DNA from 2 places in the Sediminibacillus sp. JSM 1682029 genome. Region 1 is predicted to be linked to the other one. Evidence: riboswitches for the same ligand, from Rfam matches in the RefSeq annotation. Region 1 holds a riboswitch; the other holds the start of a gene.
What was found. Region 1 has a riboswitch for FMN ahead of ribD (bifunctional diaminohydroxyphosphoribosylaminopyrimidine deaminase/5-amino-6-(5-phosphoribosylamino)uracil reductase RibD). Riboswitches for the same ligand answer to the same signal wherever they lie in the genome.
Positions count from the first base shown of each region.

Region 1 (11,120 bases):
TCGGATGGAAGGAAAACAACCTGTTGGACCTGGAGGGCAATCAACAAATTTATTTATCCCTCGGAAATGACTTCGGTCAATTGCCGGCAGAATTATTCGCCTTGCTGGAGAAATTGCCGGTGGATATCTATGCTGACAAAGCGACGACTGATTCTCTTGAAAGCAGGGATATTGCTGTTCGTAAGGTTATATCACTTGAGGAGGCTGGAAACAGATGTCTGGACAGTGCATTTGCTTTGGTTTGTGACCTGCTGCAAGGTTCCGGAACAGATGGCCACATGCGACTTAGAGAAGATGCCTTGAAAACCGACACATTATGTATTACTTCAGCGGAAACGTTGACTGCATACTTGAAAGCCTCGACCCAAATCAAAGAACAACCATATGCAATGAATCAATATCTATCCATGAGCGAAGGGTTAAACAAAGCGAAGGAGCGTGTGTGAAGATGGGATTGATGAAAGAGATCAGTATCCAGCAACAATTGGCAGGAAAGGATTTTTTGACGCTTGCCGATTACAGCAAGCCAGAAATCGCTTATTTGCTCGAACTTGCCGCATATCTGAAAAACCAACGCCTCAAAGGTTCAGTGGAGCAGCCGTTACAGGGTAAAACCCTGGGAATGATCTTTGAAAAATCGTCTACCCGTACACGCGTTTCTTTTGAAGCGGGGATTTATCAATTGGGCGGCACAGGATTGTTTCTCAGCTCAGATGATATCCAAATCGGCAGAGGTGAACCGATTTCAGATACAGCTAAGGTACTTTCCGGTTATTTGGATGGCATGATGATTCGGACTTTCTCGCAGCAAGTGGTAGAGGAGTTGGCGGAAAATGCCACCATTCCGGTCATCAATGGGTTGACGGACAGCTACCATCCATGTCAGGTTCTGGCGGACCTGCAAACGATTGAAGAAGTTAAGGGCGGATTATCGGGAGTCAAGCTTGCTTACATCGGTGACGGGAACAATATGGCCCATTCTTTGATGCTGGGTGGGTCTATCATGGGGATGGATATCATTATAGCTGCTCCGGGAGGGTATCAGCCGGAAAAGGCGATCACCAAACACGCCCAGTCGATTGCAGCGTCGAATGGCAGCAAAGTGGAGGTGACCTCCGATGTTGTCGCTGCTGTCGATAAAGCAGACGTAGTTTACACGGATGTGTGGGCCAGTATGGGGCAGGAAAGTGAACAAGCGGTACGGGAGCAGGTATTTCTCGATTTTCAGGTAAACAAAAAATTACTGGAGCTTGCTCATCCGGATGCTATTTTTATGCACTGTCTGCCCGCCCATCGAGGAGAAGAAGTCACGGCAGACGTGATTGATGGAAAAAAATCGGTCGTTTTCCGACAAGCGGAGAACAGACTCCATGCCCAGAAAGCCTTAATGACCGCCCTCATGGGATAAGGGGCCGTTGAAATTGGTTGTTCAGGTGCATGATAGATAAGCAGCGACATAACGAGAATGATTCTTCGTCGGCTAAAAATAAGTTTTTGACCGGATGAACAAACAAAGCCATGTGAATAGTGCTGAAAAAGGGGCTTCCCAAATGAATGGGACAGCCCCTTTTCAGTATATCTATAGGTTTTTGTTTGCTTGTAAGGCACTGACGCCGTTACTTTGATCCACTCGTTGATTGACTAAATATTCATCGAGGGCTTGCTGTAAGGTTCCTTTGATTTCCGCCTTGTTTTCGAAAACTAAATCCTGTGCCATCATATTACGGACAGTTTCCGGACGTAACCCTGTAATAACGGGAGTACACCCCATCATGCCTATTCCGTCCAACAGTTTCAAGAAGTTTGTGGCGATATTGGATTCCATTCCCAAAATACCGGACAGATCCATGATCAAGGTACGAATGCGCAGTCTTCCGATTTCCATTAACACCTTTTCCTCGATGGTGGTGACGCGGGAGGCGTCAATTTCTCCAATCAAGGGGAGGATACATACATTTGGCGTAACCGGTATAATCGGGACGGAGAGATTTTCGACCATCTCACGTTGTGATTCGATTAATTCATCTTTATATTTGGAATAACTGATAAAAAATCCATTGAGAAATTCGTCGATCAATGCATTGATTTTGCTCTCTGTGTCATAGAAGCGCTCCCGATCCACATCCATTCCGGACAGCAATTCATAATCATGCAAGGCTACCCATAGGGTTCTGCGGATGGCTTGTACCCATTCCAATTTAAATGCCAGCGTCAGGGAGTAGTTCGCCCAGGCTATTCCCTCTTGTTTTGCAAAAGCCACTACTTCATCTTTTTGATCCTCCACGACGTAAAGGACAATTTTGAGCGCGTTCTTCAATAGATTTATATTGCCGATAACACGGATTTCTTCAATCTTGTCCCGGACATTGACAGCTTCATTTAACAGTTTTTGTTCGAATGGTTCTCTGTTTTGGATGAGGAAATCTTTGATGTTCATCCCTTCTTCATAATACCAGTCCATGATTATTCACTATCCTTTCTACGAAAGTAGGAAATATGAGATAAAACGATTGTTTTGTCACTTTTTGCTCAAATAGTGATTAGATTATAACAAAATCTCCATCCGATTAAAATTAATAGGGTGCTTCACAATAGGTATTGGTAAAAATTGTTGTCAATCACCAGCATAAGCTTTATTATAATAAGTGAGTAATCACTCACTAATGGAGGGGATGAAATGGAGATTGTGGAACTGCGACATGTATCGCATTCATTCGGTAAACAGAGTGTCCTGCAGAACATTAGCCTGACCATTCAACGCGGAAGGATTTTTGGATTGCTCGGTCCTTCCGGATCTGGTAAAACGACACTTGTAAAAACGATTGTCGGCACTTTAACGCCTGAAGCAGGAGAAGTAGTAGTGTTGGATACCCGGATGCCATCCCTGCAAACAATGGAATCCATCGGTTATATGGCACAGTCGGATGCTCTTTATCATGAGTTGACAGCAAAGGAAAATCTCGCTTTTTTTGCAGCGATTTACGGTGTGCCCAAAAAACAGGTGGCCGGGCGCATCGATGAAGTTTTAGAAGATGTTGGTTTGCAAGACAGCAAACATAAAATTGTCCAGGGGTTTTCCGGAGGTATGAAGCGGCGTCTATCCTTGGCTGCGGCGTTGATCCATCGCCCTGAACTGTTAATTCTTGATGAACCGACGGTAGGAATCGATCCTTTATTACGCAATAAAATTTGGGATAGGTTTGCCGATCTGAAAAGGCGAGGAACAACCGTTATCGTTACCACTCATGTGATGGATGAAGCAGAACGGTGCGATAAGTTAGGGCTGTTAAGGGGCGGAAATATCATTGCTCACGGATCTCCCCAAGCGTTAAAACGGGATACGGGTACCGACTCGATTGAAAAAGCGTTTCTAAAGTACGGGAGGGAAGAAGCATGAAGTTAAAGGCGATTGTAGTCCGGATAATCCGTCAATTTATTCGAGATAAGCGGTCACTTGCGTTGATGATTGTTGCCCCTCTACTAATTTTGACGTTGACCTGGCTGGTGTTGGACCAGGAATCTTATCAACCAAAGCTGGCAGTCGAGGGGGCACCTGCTCCGCTTAAAGCGGCAGTGCAGGACAGTATGCTGGAAATCGTCGAGGTGGAGGATCCCGGCCAAGCGCTTGCCGATTCGGAAATCGACGCCCTCCTCGAAGCAGATGGACAGTATATCCATGTCACGATAGACAACAGCAAACCCAATCAAGCCGAAGCAGTGAAAATGGGTTTGCAGGAGGCTTTGGCATCCCGGTCGGATCGTCAGGTTCCGGATATTTCCGTCGAGTTTTTATACGAGGATAACGCGGAGACGACATTTGATTATACGGGACCGGTCCTGATCGGCTTTTTTGCCTTTTTTTTCGTGTTTTTAGTGGGCGGTATCTCCTTCTTGAGAGAAAGATCACAAGGGACGTTGGAGCGGCTATTCGCCACGCCTTTGAAAGGTTGGGAAATCATCCTTGGTTATATCAGCGGCTTTGGGCTATTCGCAGTGATTCAGTCGTTTATCGTCGCGTTGTATGCCGTTTATGTCTTGGGAGTTCCGCTAAATGGATCCTTATGGCTGGTCATTCTGGTCACCATGCTTCTTTCATTGAGTGCGCTGACACTCGGCATCCTGTTATCCTCTTTTGCCAGAAATGAATTTCAACTTATGCAGTTCATTCCACTCGTGATTGTTCCACAGGCGTTCTTTTCGGGGATGTTCAATCTGGATAACGCTGCTGATTGGGTGGCGTATTTAGAATATTGTATGCCGATTTCTTATGGGGCCGATGCCCTCAAGGAAATCATGATCAAGGGGAACGGACTGGCTGATATACAGGTCGATCTATATGTTGTCCTAGGGTTTTCTCTATTATGTTACCTGTTGAATCTTGGTACACTTAAGGCATACCGAAAATAATGAAAAAGTGAGGATCAGCTTATGCGGGAGTCCTATTTAAGAGAATTGTTGAAAGTGGATGGACAAGAAATCCGATTGACCGAGAAGCAAGCAAACATTCTTGCGGCTGCAATCGAGATTTTTGCCGAAAAAGGGTATGCGGGCACAGCCACAAGTGAAATCGCCAAGCGTGCTGGAGTAGCGGAAGGGACCATTTTTCGGCACTACCCGGCAAAAAAGGATTTGCTATTGGCTATAGTGAAGCCGGGAGTGCTCAAGCTCGCTGTTCCTGTGTTCGCTGACAACATGGTCGAAAATATTTTCAATCGCGAATTTCAAGGCTTTGACGAGCTGTTGAGAACATTCATTTACAATCGATTGGATTTTGCCAGACAAAATGTCGCGATTTTGCGGATAGTGCTCCAGGAGTTTGCCTTTCACCCGGAAATCAAAATGATTATCGAGGAGGCGTTCCTTGAAAAAGTGTACCCGAGGATCAAGCAGACAGTCACTGGGTTCCAGGAAGCGGGACTGCTTAAAGAAATGCCGATTACGACGACGGTCCGTTGTATTGTCTCCCCGATATTGGGGTTCATCGTCACCCGTTTTCTCTTGAATCCTGATGCTGAGTGGGATGAGGCCCAGGAAGTGGAGCATCTCATTGATTTTATTTTGAAAGGCATGGAAGCATGACATAGAAAGGATGCTCGACAAAAAAGCATTGCGAGTCTCCACTACGGCAAGGTACTTCGATTTCCGCGGGCGCGGATTCAGCTAACAACGACTTTTGTCTCGAATCGTTACGTTCGGAAAGCTATGCCGCACTTAAACAGGAGTGCGGCTTTTTAACTTTTATGCTGCTGGCCATCGCACATCCAATTGCCGAAGAATAAAAGGAACTTCTCATCCTGATTTTCCGTCTTCGCCAAAAAAGAGTCTGTCATCGCTGTTTATTGCTTTCCTTTTAAAGAAGTTTGGATATTCTATCAGCCAAAAGAAGAAAACGAATATATTCAGCCGGTCCTGATCGTCCGGAAGCAGAAATTCGCTGTATATTTGGAATTCGTTCTTTTTTGCTTTGGTGGCCATATTTTGTCCGGGTCGGTTTTATCGAATGGACAGTGTGGGAATGTTTGACTGACTGGCCAGCGGGTAGTGATAGGGGTGATTGGTGATTAGGCACGAATTCTTCTGGGAAGACATAACCTTTTAATGAGCTAAATAAAGGTTGGGAAAATCGTAGTTGGCGCTGTCAAGTCCACCTGTTATAATCAAGGTTATGGGAAAAGGGATTCATGGGTCACTTTTAACCATCAACGAAGAGGACAATTAAAGGAATGATTTGATTTGATAAATATCAAACATGTTTATCAGGAAATATCACATATAACAGCTACAGAAAACATTATGCTGGATGAGCTGTTGAAAAACCATACGTACACTCGCCTTGGCGGAAAAGCGGATATCCTTGTCACGCCGGAAACATTTTCTGAAGTTCAGGAACTGGTGAAGCTTTCCAGAAGGGAAAATATCCCGTTCACCCTGCTTGGCAATGGCTCCAATATGATTGTGAAGGACGGTGGAATTCGCGGCATCGTCATGAGTCAAAAACGCTTTCAGGATATCCGGGTAGAGTCTGATACGATATTCGCCCAAAGCGGAGCGGCCATAATCGATGTTTCACGCCGGGCGTTGAACGAGAGGCTGAGCGGGCTGGAGTTTGCCTGCGGAATCCCGGGAACAGTGGGAGGAGCCTTGTTTATGAATGCCGGTGCTTACGGCGGGGAAATCAAAGATGTATTAGAAGAGGCGGTGGTCGTCGATCGGGAGGGGGCATTATTGACCCTTGCTGCAGAAGAGCTGGATTTGGAATACCGGACCAGCAATATTCCAGACAACGGATACATCGTTTTAGAGGCAAAGTTCAAGCTCCAACCAGGCGACTATCAGAATATCAAGGCAGTGATGGACGACCTTACACATAAGCGGGAATCCAAGCAGCCGCTCGAATATCCATCATGCGGCAGTGTTTTTAAACGACCGCCAGGTTATTTTGCCGGCAAGTTGATCCAGGATAGCGAGTTGCAGGGTAAAGGAGTAGGCGGTGCAGAAGTTTCCACCAAGCATGCAGGCTTCATCGTCAATAAAAACAATGCGACTGCAACCGAATATATCTCTGTCATTGAGCTGGTACAAAAGACAGTCAAGGATAAGTTCGGTGTTTTCCTGGAAAGAGAAGTCAAAATCATCGGAGAAGATGCCGATGCGGAAACGGTTAAAGCAGTAAAGCAAAATTGACAAAAGAAATGGCTGGCACAGAAGCATATTGGACAAAGCAAAACCGAACGATGATTCGAATATCTAAGCATTCGAACCCGTTCGGTTTTCTTTCATATCAGTGGGCAAGTCGAAGGTTTCCGCAGTCATTTCAGCCGTTTTAGGCAGCTTTCGAAGTCCCGGATGACAGAGCCATACGATTGCCACTATCAACAAGCCCGCTCCGGCACAGCTGAAGATCAGGGCGGGAGAAAAGGTAGAAGCAAGGGATCCGCCAGCCAGTGACCCAATCGGCATAGCTGAGGCACTCATACTGCGGGAAACGGTATTGACTCGTCCTAATAGATGGAGCGGGACAACGGATTGCATTACGGCAGCAAACAAAACATTGGTCGCGCCAACTGGTATCCACGCCAACCCGAATAGCACCGCACCCCAAAGGACAGGTGTGAGAAATGTACTGGCAACCCAGAAACAAGACCCGAAAAAAAACGTCAGAATGGAAAGCTTTCCCACTGAAAACCGGCCGAACAAAGAACTGGTCAATGCTCCGAGCAGGGAACCGGTAGACATAGCCGCCAAGTAAAAACCGTATATTTCTGCTCCCCCCAGCTCAGCTCCCAAACCGGGAAGGACGGCCAATCCAGCGCCAATCGCAAAGTTGCAAGCGACAGCCCCAATTAAAAAACTTGCCAACAATGAGTGGAAAACAATCGAAAATCCTTGTTTCAATTCCGTTTTATATTCCAGAAAAGCCTGTTTAACTGATGTCTTTTCTTTCCTCTTTTCTTCGGCCCATGGAAGTTTACAAATAGTGAACAATATGGCTGCCAAAGCAAATGTCATGGAGTCTGCAAGATATAGAGACACAGCTCCTACGATGGCGACGAGGATTCCGGAAACGGCATTGAATAGCAAATCAATCCCCTGATAGGCAAAGGCGAACAAGGAATTTCCCTTTACAAGCTGTTGTCTGGAAAGAATATAGACAAGTGCTTTTGTCTGGGAAGGATAGGCAAATTGTTCAATAAAAGCGATCAGTGGCATGATAATCAGGATGAGATGAACGGACAAAAAACCGAGCCAGTGAGCCATCGGAATGATTAAAATCAGGATGCATTGTAACAGCTGGGTAAGCACAAGTACTTTTTTAATCGGCCATTTATCGACAAACGGCCCTGTGAAAAACTGTAGCGCCGCTGGAAGCAACGTTAAAAACCCCGCCAAACCAGAGTAAAATGCACTGCCGCCTAAATCGTAAACAAGCCACATGGCAGCTACATAGTAAATGCTGTCCCCGATATTGGTGACAATTCTGCCGATAAATAACAGTAGAAAATTTCGATTGGTCCATAGTAAGTTCATTTACGGCCTCCTAGTTAAAAAAGTTATACGGTTGAAAAAAACTAACCGTAAGCTTAAAAAAAGAAACTATTCAGATTCTTTTTTTGATTGATCTTTTATTTCTCTTTTTTGGAACAACGACTCGTCGATTTCGAATCCAAAAGCCGTAATGCTGTATAGCTTTTGATCGGGGGCGTTTTCCGTCTCGGCGCTTAAAGCCTTTAATTCATCTATTAAATCAAAAAACTTCTTAATCCACTGCTTGAAATCTTCTTCCGTTGCCGAGATTTCCCATGTCGAGCCAAGATGCGACCATTCTGCGGGTTTGGATGTAGCTGTCTCTTGCTTAAAGGCATCCTCTGGAGCGGTGATTACCCTCATTTTCGTCCTTTCCAGCATGCGGGTGTACATTTGCCGAATTGATTCACTTAGTTCTTCTTTATACGGAAGCAATTCCTCTGAAGGTGTAAATCCTCTTGCGGTGGATTGGTAAAATTTTTGCATGATTCCATTCTTTTCTTCTGTCTTCACAATTTCCACTAATCCATTTTTGGCTAACTCCCGCAGGTGATAATGAATCTTTGCCCTGGAGAGATTGAATTGGAAGGCCAACTGCTGCCCGGTGTATGGCTGTTCCATCAGCCGCATCATTATCTGACTCCGAAAAGGATCACTCAAAGATTTTAACTGTTCATAAGTCTCCAATACCATTAATTGTTTCATCCCAAGTCACCCCTTTGTTAAAAATCATACGGTAAAATTTATTTAACCGTATAGTAACATGTTCATAGGTCACACACAAGGTAATTTGGAGAAATTTTCATAAGGCTAGTTAGATGCATTTTTCACAAAATAATGCTATGATGTCCTTAATTAAATACGAAATTCCTTTGGGGCAGGGTGTAAATCCCGACCGGCGGTGATGGACAAGTTCATGTCCTCAGTCCGTGACCCGTTTGCGAAAGCAACGGTGGATTTGGTGAAATTCCAAAGCCGACAGTTAAAGTCTGGATGGGAAAAGGAACAGGACGTTTGTGACGTTGATTCGAGTACGGGAAAACGCGGGGCATTTTATGCCGCTGCTTTCTTTGCCGTATTCAGGAAGCACCGTCTCAACTTAACTTTACCTATTTTAAAAGCCCCGGCATCTACCGGGGCTTTTTTGTGTTTTGAATGAAATATCGAAACTCCGTGCTCCGGGAAACGAGAGGATGAAGGATTTGGCATCAAAAGAAACCTATATGGATACAGCGTTGGCGTTGGCAGAAGTGACCATTGGACAAACAAGTCCGAACCCTTCTGTCGGTGCGGTCGTCGTGAAAGATGGCAAAGTGATCGGAATGGGCAGCCACTTGGAGGCAGGGAGTGCACATGCAGAAGTGCATGCGTTGAGACAAGCGGGAGAAGCGGCGGCAGGTGCAGTGATGTATGTCACCTTGGAACCGTGCTCCCATCATGGTAAAACTCCGCCGTGTGCCGATTTGATTGTGGAACATCAATTAGCGAAAGTCTACATTGCCTGTCTGGATCCCAATCCCGAAGTGGCGGGCCGTGGTGTGGAAAGGTTGCGTCAGGCAGGAATCGAGGTCGAAGTGGGCTTGAGACAGGAAAAGGCGTTGGAGCTCAATCGCCGGTTTTTTAAACAAATCAGAGAAAAGTCACCCTTTGTTACATTGAAAGCGGCCATGACTTTGGACGGCAAAACGGCAGCCAGTACTGGTGACAGTCGCTGGGTCACATCGGCAGCTGCAAGAGATGATGTTCATTGGCAGCGTGACCTCCATGACGCTGTCCTGGTCGGTATAGGGACCGTAGTGGCGGACGATCCACGGCTGACTGTCAGACTTCCGGAAGGCGGCAAGCAGCCGATTCGGATAGTGCTGGACAGCGATTTGAGTATTCCTGCCGGCAGCCACCTGCTGACTAGTCCCGAAGCGCCAACGTGGTTGATTTGTGGATCCTCAGCCGATACGGAACAATCCAAGCTGATAAAACCGCATGTGAAAGTATTCCAAATCGGTACAAAGAAAGTAGAGTTGGACTCCGTGTTGAAACTGCTGGGAAATGAGGGTGTGCAGTCTGTCTATGTAGAAGGCGGAAGTACCGTTCATGGCTCTTTTATCGAAACAGGTTTTTTTGATGAGTGTCATTGGTATATTGCTCCGCTCCTTCTTGGTGGGAGTGATGCCATTCCAGTGGTGGGTGGTGTTTCGCCGGAACGGATGGGGCTAGCAAAACAGCTGGACATTAAATCGGTCGAAAAAATCGGCGGCGATCTTAAAGTCATTGCCATACCAAAAAAGGAGGCGGAGTGATTGTTTACTGGTATTGTCGAAGAAAAGGGAAAAGTAACATCCATCCATCGCAAGCAGGACTCGTTGACGATGAACATAGCGGCTGAAACGGTGACAAGCGATGTGAGAATAGGCGACAGTATTTCGGTGAATGGTGTTTGTCTGACCGTCACGTCTTTTCAAGAGACTGATTTTACGGTAGACATCATTCCCGAAACATTCCGTACCTCCTCGCTGTCCGGAGTCACTCCCGGAACTCATGTTAATCTGGAACGGGCCATGCGTGCTCAGGATCGATTCGGGGGGCATTTTGTCTCCGGGCATGTAGATGCTGTAGGTATCATCACCCATAAGTGGAAGGAAGCAAATGCAGTTTATATAACCATCGAAGTCCCGCCAGAGGGAATTCCGTATCTATCGGAAAAGGGGTCAGTCGCAGTGGACGGCACTTCCTTGACCGTGTTTGCCGTCCATCCATCGGCTTTTACGATCTCGTTGATTCCCGAAACACAGCGGGCAACCATTCTCGCTGACAAGCAGACAGGAGAAACCGTCAACCTGGAATATGATGTGCTGGCAAAATACATCGATCGTCTACTGACGGCAAAATACCAGCCTGCAGAAGGGAAGACTGGGAAAATAACCACAGAAAAATTACAGCAATTTGGCTTTTTAGATTAGGAGGACTAGTTATGTTCCAAACGATAGACCAGGCAATACAAGACTTGAGGGCTGGAAAAATGGTCATTGTCGTGGACGACGAAGACCGGGAAAACGAAGGAGACTTGGTTATGCTTGCAGAGCATGCCACTCCTGAAT
Region 1 covers NZ_JBEWYY010000013.1:33,210-44,329, reverse strand. Annotated here, with positions in the region: gene carB (carbamoyl-phosphate synthase (glutamine-hydrolyzing) large subunit) at 1-446, shown strand, start outside; gene argF (ornithine carbamoyltransferase) at 449-1,408, shown strand; gene ABVF09_RS17410 (STAS domain-containing protein) at 1,580-2,461, opposite strand; gene ABVF09_RS17405 (ABC transporter ATP-binding protein) at 2,678-3,397, shown strand; gene ABVF09_RS17400 (ABC transporter permease) at 3,394-4,407, shown strand; gene ABVF09_RS17395 (TetR/AcrR family transcriptional regulator) at 4,429-5,079, shown strand; gene murB (UDP-N-acetylmuramate dehydrogenase) at 5,734-6,684, shown strand; gene ABVF09_RS17385 (MFS transporter) at 6,748-8,028, opposite strand; gene ABVF09_RS17380 (ArsR/SmtB family transcription factor) at 8,095-8,730, opposite strand; FMN riboswitch at 8,890-9,034, shown strand; gene ribD (bifunctional diaminohydroxyphosphoribosylaminopyrimidine deaminase/5-amino-6-(5-phosphoribosylamino)uracil reductase RibD) at 9,219-10,322, shown strand; gene ABVF09_RS17370 (riboflavin synthase) at 10,323-10,982, shown strand; gene ABVF09_RS17365 (bifunctional 3,4-dihydroxy-2-butanone-4-phosphate synthase/GTP cyclohydrolase II) at 10,994-11,120, shown strand, end outside.

Region 2 (11,120 bases), on a different contig from region 1:
AACAATACGAGATGGATATCGTAGTCACCTTTATCAAGGCAGAGTATCTGAAACCGATGAAACGCCAGAGTGAGGAGTCGGAGGAAAGTGAACGGGATACCGTTTTTTCCAATCCGTTTATTCTTTGCAGCATCAACAAAACACAAGATCCAAAGAAGGAGCTGCTTTTTGATTATGTCGAGAAGGAATTCAAATACAATGTCGTCGTCGATCCGATCATCAACTTGAACGCCCCGATGGCAGGGTTCTTGTTCCCTTGTATCACGGATAATGCCGCAGACGTCAACCATATCCTCTATTCAGCCGGCAAAGTGAATGAGCCAGACCCAAGCTTCGTAGAAGAAGTGTTGAATGCACAAGAAACAATCACCGCCAAAGAGGATAAGACCGTTTTCGAGGAAATTGTAAAGGATGTAACGGGAGATCAATTGAATACATCCACACTCGCCAATGTTTATGAGGAAATCAACCGCGTAATGGAAGACAATGAAGAAGAAGAAACACCAAAGTTAGACTATCGGGATGTTGAACGGGTATTAAAAATGAGCGGAGTCGAGGACGTAAATACAGAAAAGGTCGAAGCTGCGTTTCAACATGTTATTGATGACGAAAAATACGAGCTGAAAGCGAAGTATGCTACCGAAGCGGGGGTTAACACGCTTTTACATAGGCTATGGTACTCCCAATTACAATTACTGCGTAGTTTATCATTTGCGCAAAAGTAAAATAGAGAGAAAAGGGCTGCGTTTGCAGCCCTTTTCTCGTGATTATAGAATTGAATCAGGTTGACAGCTGCGCTCTATAAGGCGCGGATTGCTTCGTTAATCGGCGTAGTTCCACCCACTACTTGAAATTCTTTGCCGATTGTCGAATCGTTCTCCAGACTGGCAGCGATGACGTTTGCAATGTCTTCCCGTGGAACTTCTCCTCTTTCCACTTCAGTTGCTGCCTTTACCTTCCCTGTTCCTTCCTCATTTGTCAATGCACCAGGATGAATGATTGTATAATCCAAGTCCGTCCGCTTTAGCCACTCATCTGCGTAATGTTTTGCAGCAACATAAGGCGCAAACGAGGAAGGAGCAGCCTGTATTGCTTCCCTTCTAGTATCAAACGAGCTAATCATTATAAAGCGTTTCACGCCAGCCGCTTTGGCAGCTTCAATTGTTTTGACAGCTCCGTCCAAGTCAACCATGATCGTTTTGTCTTTTCCCGTATGTGGGCCGGAACCTGCGGTGAAAACAACGGCGTCTGTTCCCTCGGCAGCTTTTGCGATAGTATCGATGTCCTGTTCCAAATCCACTACTGCTGTTTCAGCGTTCAGTTCTTCAAAAACCGCAGCCTGTTCCTGTTTCCGGATCATTGCCTTCGCTTCCAGATTGTCCTTATTCTGCATAATCGTGACAAGATGCTTGCCTATCTGTCCGTTTGCTCCAACAACTAAAACTTTCATTGCTTTCATCCTCTCTAAATAATGAGTAGACCCTTATCTTTATCCTAAAGTGAAAAGAAGGGAAATGTCCAGAATCAACTATATGCAAATGAAACTAACTCCCGATCAGTTTATCTGCTTTTCTGCTTCGATTTGCACTTCATAAATATCCGATAAGATTAAATCAACGGCTTTTGCCGCATAGCGGATTAACGTAAGGCCCGAGCTCAGCCGAACAGCATTTTGTACCAAGTGTGATCAAAAGCAAAAACCGAACGATTTCAATCATCGTCCGGTTTTTTGATGGTCGCTATGCTTTTGTCCCAGTTCTTGGTTCTTATCAAGGAAAACGAGGGAATTGCTTGAAGTCCGGTTTACGCTTTTCTTTGAAAGCGTCTCTTCCTTCCTTCGCCTCATCTGTGGTGTAATACAGCAATGTCGCATCGCCGCCCATTTGCTGTAAGCCAGCCAAACCATCTGTATCAGCGTTGAAAGAAGCTTTCAAGAAACGGAGGGCAGTCGGTGATTTTTCCAGCATTTCCTGGCACCACTGAACAGTTTCCTCTTCGAGCTTATCCAACGGCACTACCGAATTCACCAAGCCCATATCCTCGGCTTCTTTTGCGCTGTATTGACGGCACAAGTACCAGATTTCCCTTGCCTTTTTATGACCGACAATTCTCGCCAGAAGACCGGCGCCATAACCAGCATCGAAACTCCCGACTTTAGGTCCTGTCTGCCCGAACACCGCATTATCGGCAGCAATCGTCAAGTCACATACAATATGTAGAACATGGCCGCCTCCGATTGCATAACCGGAAACCATTGCTACTACCGGTTTTGGAATAACGCGAATCAATCGCTGTAAATCCAGCACATTCAGGCGGGGGATTTGATCCTCGCCGACGTAACCGCCATGACCGCGGACCTTCTGATCTCCTCCTGCACAGAACGCTTCATCACCTGCACCTGCAAGGACAATAACACCGATATTGGAGTTGTCACGCGCCCGGGTAAACGCGTCTATCAATTCATTCGTTGTTTCTGGACGAAATGCATTGCGTACCTCTGGACGGTTAATCGTGATTTTTGCGATTCCATTATAAGATTCGTAAAGAATATCTTCGTATTCCCGTTCTGTAACCCATTCAATTGCCATAGGGATACCCTCCATTCAAGATTGTTTTGGTTTCTTGTTCCCGGGAAGCTAAGGGGGCTATTCGGGAAAGACCTCATAGAAAAATCATAAAAGCACTTCCCTGATTTCTATGCTCCATTAGCTTCCTCAGACATTTTCCAACAAGAATTCATGTACTATTGTATCAAATTTTTGTGGTTGCTCCACATGAATTGCATGCCCGGATAAAGGAATTATTTTCAACTTGCTGGAAGGCATACTCTGATGCATCTCTTCTGCAATGCCGACGAACTTCTGATCCATTTCACCCGCCAGAAGTAAAACCGGCAAGCGAATGTCGCCCAGTTCTCCCCACCAGGATGGCTGCGCCCCCGTCCCCATCCCGATCAGCGAATCTGCAAGTCCCCGCTCTGTATGACTTAATCTTTCCTGGCGGATGCGATTTTGGATGGAATCTGGAAGTTTATTTTGTGAATCAAACAAGGGAAGGTTCTCCCAATAGTCCACAAACGAAGTCACACCTTGTTCCAGAATTCTTTCGGCCAGTGCCTCGTCTTTTGTCTTTCTCGCAAGCTGTTCGTCAGGCGAACCGAGACCAGGGGATGCACTTTCCAGCATCAATGACTGAACTCGTTCAGGTTTCATTACCGTAAAAGATAATGCCGTCCTCCCACCTAGTGAGTAACCAAGCAAATTAACCTTTGAAATAGAAAGCTGGTCCAGCAATTGTCCCAGATCATCACAGAAATCCTCCATCCGGATAGGGGCTTGGGTCTTCGTCTTTCCGTGACCAGGCAAATCGAGCAGCAAAACCCGAAACCGATCCTTCCACTTTTCGACATATTGCTGCCAGCTTTCACTGCTGCCGGTAAAACCGTGCAGCAGTAGCAAAGGAGGGCCGCTGCCAACCTCTTTCAACCAATATTGTTTCCTGTCGATTGTGTAATACATCCTTATCACCCGCCAAGATAATCTAGCAAACGATGTTCGATTTCATTCCATTTTTCTCGATGCCATTCCACGTTTTCCTGCCGATTCGTTTGAACTTCGATAATGGACAATCCCTCATAACGATAACTGTCAGATAAGGCTTGCCGCAAGTCGTTCCAAGTTTCCGGCTTCGTGTATTTCCCTTCATACAACGCACTCGCATGTTTAAAATCAAGATCCAACGGGGTGCCGAAAATGGTCTCGAAGTGGCTGGTCTGCCCTGCCTGCGGCAAAAAGGAAAATATCCCTCCACCGTTGTTGTTGATTAATACCACTGTTAAATCGAGTTGATATTGTTTGGCCGCCATCAAGCCGTTGAGATCATGGAAAAAGGTTACATCACCTAATAAAAGAGTCACTCTTTCCCCTTGGGAAGCAGCCCCAAGCGCAGAAGAAGTGGTGCCATCTATCCCATTGGCTCCTCTATTGCCCAGTACGCGGATTGATTTCGGCGTAGCCATAAAGAAGGTGTCCATATCCCGGATGGGCATACTATTGCCGACAAAAATAGTGCTTTTCTCCGGAGCTGCTTCTGCCAGTTGTTTCACCGTATGTCCCTCGGTTAAAGAAAATGGTTCTGCATTTTCTTCCAAAAGCTTGGCTTTGGCCGTTTTATTCATTTCCCTCCAAGTTTGCAGCCATTGCTGGTTGTATGGAGGAACAGTTCCAACATGCGCTAGATCCCGACAGAGCTGGATGGGATCGGCATAAATGAATTGAGCCGATGTACCAGCCGGTTCCCGATACCCATGATGCGGTTCTACCACAAAATGTTCGATACCCGGATGTTCTTTGACAAACAGCAAATACGGCTTAGAAACAGGCATAGCCCCAAATCGGATAATAAAGTCCGGGTCGATCCGATCCCTGACTTGCTTACTTTTCAGTACAGCATCGTAGCTTTCCATGACGTTCACTTTGTCATGCTGTCCTGCCCTCAACTGGGACAATGGATCGGCAAGTACAGGAAGCTGCCACTTTTCTGCCAAAAGGCAAACGGCCTCTGCCAAATCCGGATCGAATTGAGGACCACAGACAAGCAAGCCTTTTTGATGCACAGACAGCTGTTCAATCAGTTTATCAAGCTGGTGTTGCTCCAATCTTTTTCCGCCCGTATATGTTTGATGGTGGGACTTGCCGTTACTGTCTCCCCATATATTCTCCAAAGAGAAATCGGGCATTAAAGGTTCGCGGAATGGAAAATTCAAATGCACAGGCCCAGGGTTTCCTTCCGCTGCAGTATGGAAAGCCCTGGCTGCTTTACTTCGTGCATATTGCAGCATGGCCGGCTCCTGCTCCGGAAGCGCCATTTCCTGAAACCATTTGGCGTATTTTCCATACATTTCGATTTGTTCAATTGCTTGAGGGGCCCCGACATCCCGAAGTTCATGCGGACGATCCGCCGTCAATACCACGAGAGGCACACGACTGTAATATGCTTCTACAACCGCAGGAAAATAATTGGCCGCTGCTGTCCCGGACGTACAGACAATGGCGACAGGTTTGTTTTGCTGCTTTGCCATACCGAGAGCAAAATAGGCCGCAGATCGCTCATCCATATTCACCCAATGACTGATATGCGGATGTTCTGCGAAAGTGACAGCGAGCGGGGTCGATCGTGAACCTGGTGAAACAACTACATCTCTCAGTCCACTTTGATACAGTTCATCGACAAAATTGGCAGTATATCTGGTCAACGCCTCGGTATAACTCATGATCGTCCTCCTAAAACAGACAGTATCGGTGTGAACTTTATATTTGTCTCCTGATACTCTTCCTCCGGGTTTGAGTCCTTAACAACGCCGCATCCGGCAAATAGGGAAGCATGGTCGTCCTGGATCAGTGCCGAACGGATTGCAACGGCGAATTCTCCGTTTTGATAGGCATCCAACCAGCCAATCGGTGCTCCGTACCAACCGCGATCCAGGTGCTCGTGTTCACGGATGAATGCAACCGATTCCTCGCTTGGCAGACCACCCAATGCAGGCGTCGGATGGAGCCGTTTCACAATATCGAGTATGGTATAGCCATCATGCAGGACGGCTTCCACAGGGGTATAGAGATGCTGCAAATTTTTCAACGGATATAAAACTGGTTCATCCGGAACCCGGACGTGATCACAACATGCGGATACAGCTTTCTTGATCATTTCCACCACAAACTGATGTTCACTGCGGTTTTTTTCATCGGTCAAGAGCTGCTCGCCGATCCGGTTATCTTCTGCTTCGGTCGTTCCCCTGGGCGCAGTACCAGCGAGACACGTCGACAGCAGCTTTTGATCTTCCACCTTCACCAACCGTTCCGGTGTGGCACCTAAAAAACAATCTTCGTCGTTTTCAAAGGCAAAAATGTAACTATTCGTCTGGGATTCTGTCAATGCTTTCAAGACAGGGGCCACATGTGCCTTGTCCGAAAATTGTACGCGGAGCTCACGCGCAAGCACGATTTTTTCGGTTTCCCCTTGCTTGATCGTTTCCGTAGCTTCCCGAACGAGCTGTTTCCACGCCATGGGTTCCACCTCGCTTTTTTCCGAAACAACAGGCCCCTCCGGCAATGTAGCAGAAGATAACAGCAACCGTCTGTCTTTATCCATGCGCTGTTCGATGTCAGCTGCCCTATCGTCCTGATAAACAACGATGTTGCTAGTCAAATAATGTTTCCCGTTTACGACTGTAAGCAAGTAAGCGGGAATTCGAAGTTTGCTGTCGGGAAAAGACTTCCAAAGGGAAGTAGCCGGTTTAGCAGGATCAAAAGAAAAACCGCCGAAGGCAATCGGCCCTGTTCCCGGTTGACGCTGAGGATTGTGGATGATCGCCTGCTGGATCATCTTTTTCCATTTATTCTCCATTTGTTCGAACCGTTTTTCTCCTGAAGCAATTAAAGCATGGGCTTCTCCCGCTCCTGCCAGCATGAGACTGCCTGCAGAATTCCCCCAAAAAATCCGGCCGCCATCAAACGAAGACCCATTGGCGAAAAAAGAAATCGGATTGACTGCAGGAACCGGTTCGGTAAAACTTAATAACTGGGGCTCCTGATTTGACCTGGCTGCGGTGACCGCCTCCTCGACAGCAAGTCCCAATTCTTTCAATTCTGTTTGAATCATGTATGATACCCTCCAATACAATAGGGAGAAAGTATGTGATTATTTCTTCCAATATAAGTACAGAAACGAGCACCGGTCCCTCGACTGGCAAACCGGCCCATGTATCTATTTACCCATAAATAAGGCACATTAATAAAAAATATAACTTCCAAGCTATAAAATCAAGTATTCACACCTGCACTGCAGACTTGAGAACCACTATCTATTTTATTCCCTTTTCGTCCGTTTCTCAACAATTGCCACTAATTCCTAGTAAATTATTATAATAGATAATTGACACGGTCTTGTCGTTTCCCTAAACTTAATATGATATACCACGATTTGAAGGCTTATGTAAGGAGAGAACCATATGCAATCCCTTGATAAAAACGCAATCAGCAGTGCGCTCAATGAAAAAGCAGGGTTTCAAGTCTGGTGGCGTCTGCTACGACCGCATACTCTTACCGCTTCGTTTGTACCAGTTTTTGTCGGTACCATGGCAGCACTGCTGGATGCTTCCGTTAATTTCTGGTTATTTGCAGCAATGCTGTTGGCTTCCATGCTCATCCAGGCGGCAACCAATATGTTCAATGAATACTACGATTTTGTCAGAGGGTTGGACAACGAGAAATCTGTCGGAATCGGCGGCACCATTGTCCGGGACGGGGTCGCTCCTCAAACGGTGCTTCGTTTGGCGCTTAGTTTCTTCGCCATAGCTGTCATGCTCGGCGTCTATATTTGCCTTGAATCCAGCTGGTGGATTGCCGCAATCGGAATCATTTCCATGTTGTGCGGCTATTTATACACAGGGGGACCTTATCCAATCGCATATACCCCTTTTGGGGAACTGATCGCCGGTTTTTTCATGGGAACAGTCATCATCGGGATTAGTTACTTTATTCAAACAATGGAAGTGACCGGCTCCGTTGTATGGATTTCCATTCCTGTAGCCATCTTTATCGGCACGATCATGCTTTCTAATAACATCAGGGACTTGGAGGGCGACAAAGAAAACGGCAGAAAAACAATCGCTATTTTAATCGGCAGAAAAAATGCGGTGTTACTGCTAGCGTCCTTATTTACTATCAGTTATTTATTGATGGCAGTTTATGTGTTTACAGGAATTCTGCCTATTTGGTCCTTCATCACCCTGCTTGGAACAAAAAAAGCGGTAAGTGCAGTCAAAGGCTTTAAAGGAAAAACCGTCAATTTGGAAATGATGCCGGCAATGAAGGCAACAGCGCAGACGAACACCTTTTTCGGGTTGCTGCTGGGACTGTCGTTGCTGATTGAATATTTCATTCCATTTCATTTTTAAGTACACCGAAGTAAACGACAAGCTGCCGACTTGTCGTTTTTTTATTCCATAATACGTAATGCCGGGATAGCCAGGAAGAAAATGGACGTTTCAACCTATTGTCCCGGGGAAATATGATAGAAAGGATGTTCACTATGAATCTTGAAAACACCTTGATGGAAGCACTTGGAATGCAGGTAATCACACAGGAGAAGAATTTAGTCGAAATAACCATGCCGGTAAACAAACAAACGCACCAGCCAATGGGTTATTTGCATGGAGGTGCCAGCGTTGCATTGGCAGAATCAGCAGCAAGCATCGCTTCTTTCTTGAATATAGATGCAGACAAACACCAGATTTTTGGTATAGAAATCAATGCCAACCACATAAAAAGCAAACGTTCCGGAATCGTTACCGGAAGAGCTACCCCGCTCCACCTCGGCAAGACGACTATGGTTTGGGACATTAAAATTGTGGACGAACAAGAGCGACTCATTTCTGTTTCACGCTGCACAGTGGGAGTCGTACCCTTGAAAAACTAAGAAAAGAGCAAGACGCCTGTTTAAAAGCGCAGAGAGTCCCGCACGGCCTGTGGCACCAACGCCTGCATGACTCCGTCTGCGGGCCTCCGACAACGGGGCGGCGTCTTCTACCACAGAAAGAATCGGCTTATGAACGTGAGGAGAAAGGCGCCGGAGCTAGACAAGAACAGCATGGAGCGCTTTGTCCTTTCCATCACATCTGCTCTTATCCTCTGAACCTGCAAGAAAGGAGTATCGTTAATGGATCAAGAAAAACTCGCACACTATAAACAATTATTGGAAACGATGAAAAAAGAGGCACAAGAAGAACTCGGTCAAAATGCCGACAGCTATAATCTGGATAAAGAATATCCGGACGACTCGATCGGAGAGTTCACCAACTATGACAACCACCCGGCTGACTTGGGAACGGAAATGTTCGAGCGGGAAAAGGCGGCCACCCTCAACTCACAAGCACGTCAACGATTAAGCGAAATCGAACATGCTTTGGATAAAATCGACAAAGGCACTTACGGTTTCAGTGAATCGTCAGGAAAACCAATTCCCGAAGAGCGTCTGGAAATAGAACCGACGGCGCGTTATCTAGTCGAGGAAGTCGACGGAAACGACTAATAAATTGAAAGCGGCCGGGACAATAGCACGGCCGCCAAAGCAAAAAAACGAGCGAATTCTAAATGCCCGAAATAAAAAGCACCCTATAGAGCAGACACTTAAAAAGAGTCTTCTTATAGGGTACTTTTTATGGAAAACGTTCGGCTTTTATTTTGCACTTTGCTTCTGTCCCAGCTTCTTTTCAGGAGATATTAAGACGCAGCCATCCTTTTTTTCTCCAGCCATGGTTTCAACTTTATAAACAGCGGCACGAAAAGCGCACCGATAACGATTCCTTTGATTACATTAAAGGGAAGAATACCTCCCGTTACCGTCACCAGTTTCACTTGGTCACTCATCGATTCCCACCCCATAAACATACTGTAAGCGGGCAAAAGGACAAAGTAATTCAGCAGCCCCATTCCCACTGCCATGACAACCGTGCCTGTCACTAACCCGGAAACCAGACTCTTTACCCCTTTGAACTTATGATAGAGCATGGATACAGGCACTACAAACAGAACACCGGCGAGGAAATTGGAAGCAATGCCGATCGGATCACCTGCACCTGTATAAATCAAATAAAGCAAATTTTTGACTGCTTCCACTATGATGCCTGCCCCAGGGGAAAAAATCAGGGCGGCAATCAATGCCGGTACTTCACTGAAATCAACTTTCAAATATTGCGGCAGCATCGGAAGGGGAAAATTCAAAAACATCAACATCATTGAAATAGTTCCCAGCAGTGCCAAAATAATCAATTTTAATAAATTTGAAGATTGCTTGGTTGTTGTAGCCAATATCTTCTCCTCCTTCATCTTGTGCATCGAATCCTATCTGGCGATGAAGGTGAAACAGAATTCCCATGAATCAAGAAATCCATCAGAAAACCCTGAAGCGTATAGAAGCTTCAGGGTTTATGTTCAGAGGGAAATAAAAGGCAGTCTTATCCATGCCTTTTCTGTTCCGTATCTTCTCCCATCCAGACTGTAACTGTCGGTCCTGGAATCGCACCAGGTCAGCCATCCGGCGTTAGCCGGACAGGTCACGGACTTAGAGCTCAAGCTCTTCACCGTCGGTCGGGAATTTCACCCTGCCCCGAAGATAGATTCGATATTTAATTGGTAATCTTATTATACTACCTTTCCAAACTTTTGCAAATAGAAACGTTTGATCAGTCCTCCAGCGGATTCAGACTTTCATTGCCGGTCATCTCGGCAATCATTTTGACCAACAAATCAATTTCTTCATCCATATCCTTGATACTGACCGTTTCCACAGGTGAGTGCATATACCTCAGCGGAAGGGAGACAAGTCCGACCGGAACTCCCCGACCCGTAAGACGCATCTTGTCTGCATCCGTTCCTGTCGCTCGTTGGGTCAATTCGTATTGCACCCGCATATTCAGAGAACGGGCTGCTTTCTCCAACAGCTGGTTGATTTTGATATTGATCGGTGCCCCTTTAGCCAGAACCGGCCCTTTTTCCAATTGAACGTCGCCATATTTATTTTTGTTCACACCTGGATAATCGGTCGCGAAAGTTACATCACAAGCAATAGCCATATCAGGTTCAATGCCTGCGGCAGCAAAATAAGCACCACCCATATTGGTTTCCTCATTTACTGTACTGGCGGCATACACGCCCACATCTACTTCCTTCTCCGCCAGGCGGCGAAGCACTTCTGCCACTATGAAAGCGCCTGTCCGGTTATCAAGGCCGCGGCCGGATATATATCGATCAAGCAACACTTCCGGTTCCCTTTTGTAAACGGCTAAATCACCGATTTGGACATATTTCTCCATTTCCTCTTTCGAGCGTGCACCGCAATCGATGAACAAGTCCTCTAAATCGAAATCACCCTTGATGCCGCCATGATGTTGGGCATTGACTCCAATCACTCCGGTGATTTCCTGGGCATAGCCCAAGACCGTCACTTTCATTCCAATGGCTGCTTTCGGATTGATGCCGCCCATTTTGTCGAAATGAAGATATCCTTGTTCATCAATCCGGTTGATCACAAGGGCGATTTCATCACAGTGACCAGCCAAA
Region 2 covers NZ_JBEWYY010000007.1:32,014-43,133, forward strand. Annotated here, with positions in the region: gene ABVF09_RS12675 (DUF4317 family protein) at 1-725, shown strand, start outside; gene ABVF09_RS12680 (SDR family oxidoreductase) at 800-1,450, opposite strand; gene menB (1,4-dihydroxy-2-naphthoyl-CoA synthase) at 1,770-2,588, opposite strand; gene menH (2-succinyl-6-hydroxy-2,4-cyclohexadiene-1-carboxylate synthase) at 2,715-3,518, opposite strand; gene menD (2-succinyl-5-enolpyruvyl-6-hydroxy-3-cyclohexene-1-carboxylic-acid synthase) at 3,524-5,272, opposite strand; gene ABVF09_RS12700 (isochorismate synthase) at 5,269-6,660, opposite strand; gene ABVF09_RS12705 (1,4-dihydroxy-2-naphthoate polyprenyltransferase) at 7,010-7,957, shown strand; gene ABVF09_RS12710 (hotdog fold thioesterase) at 8,092-8,478, shown strand; gene ABVF09_RS12715 (TraR/DksA C4-type zinc finger protein) at 8,719-9,090, shown strand; gene ABVF09_RS12720 (ECF transporter S component) at 9,282-9,869, opposite strand; FMN riboswitch at 10,036-10,179, opposite strand; gene ABVF09_RS12725 (M20/M25/M40 family metallo-hydrolase) at 10,244-11,120, opposite strand, start outside.
Region 2: linked by a shared signal. The riboswitch ahead of ABVF09_RS12720 (ECF transporter S component) and the one ahead of ribD (bifunctional diaminohydroxyphosphoribosylaminopyrimidine deaminase/5-amino-6-(5-phosphoribosylamino)uracil reductase RibD) in region 1 are both predicted to bind FMN.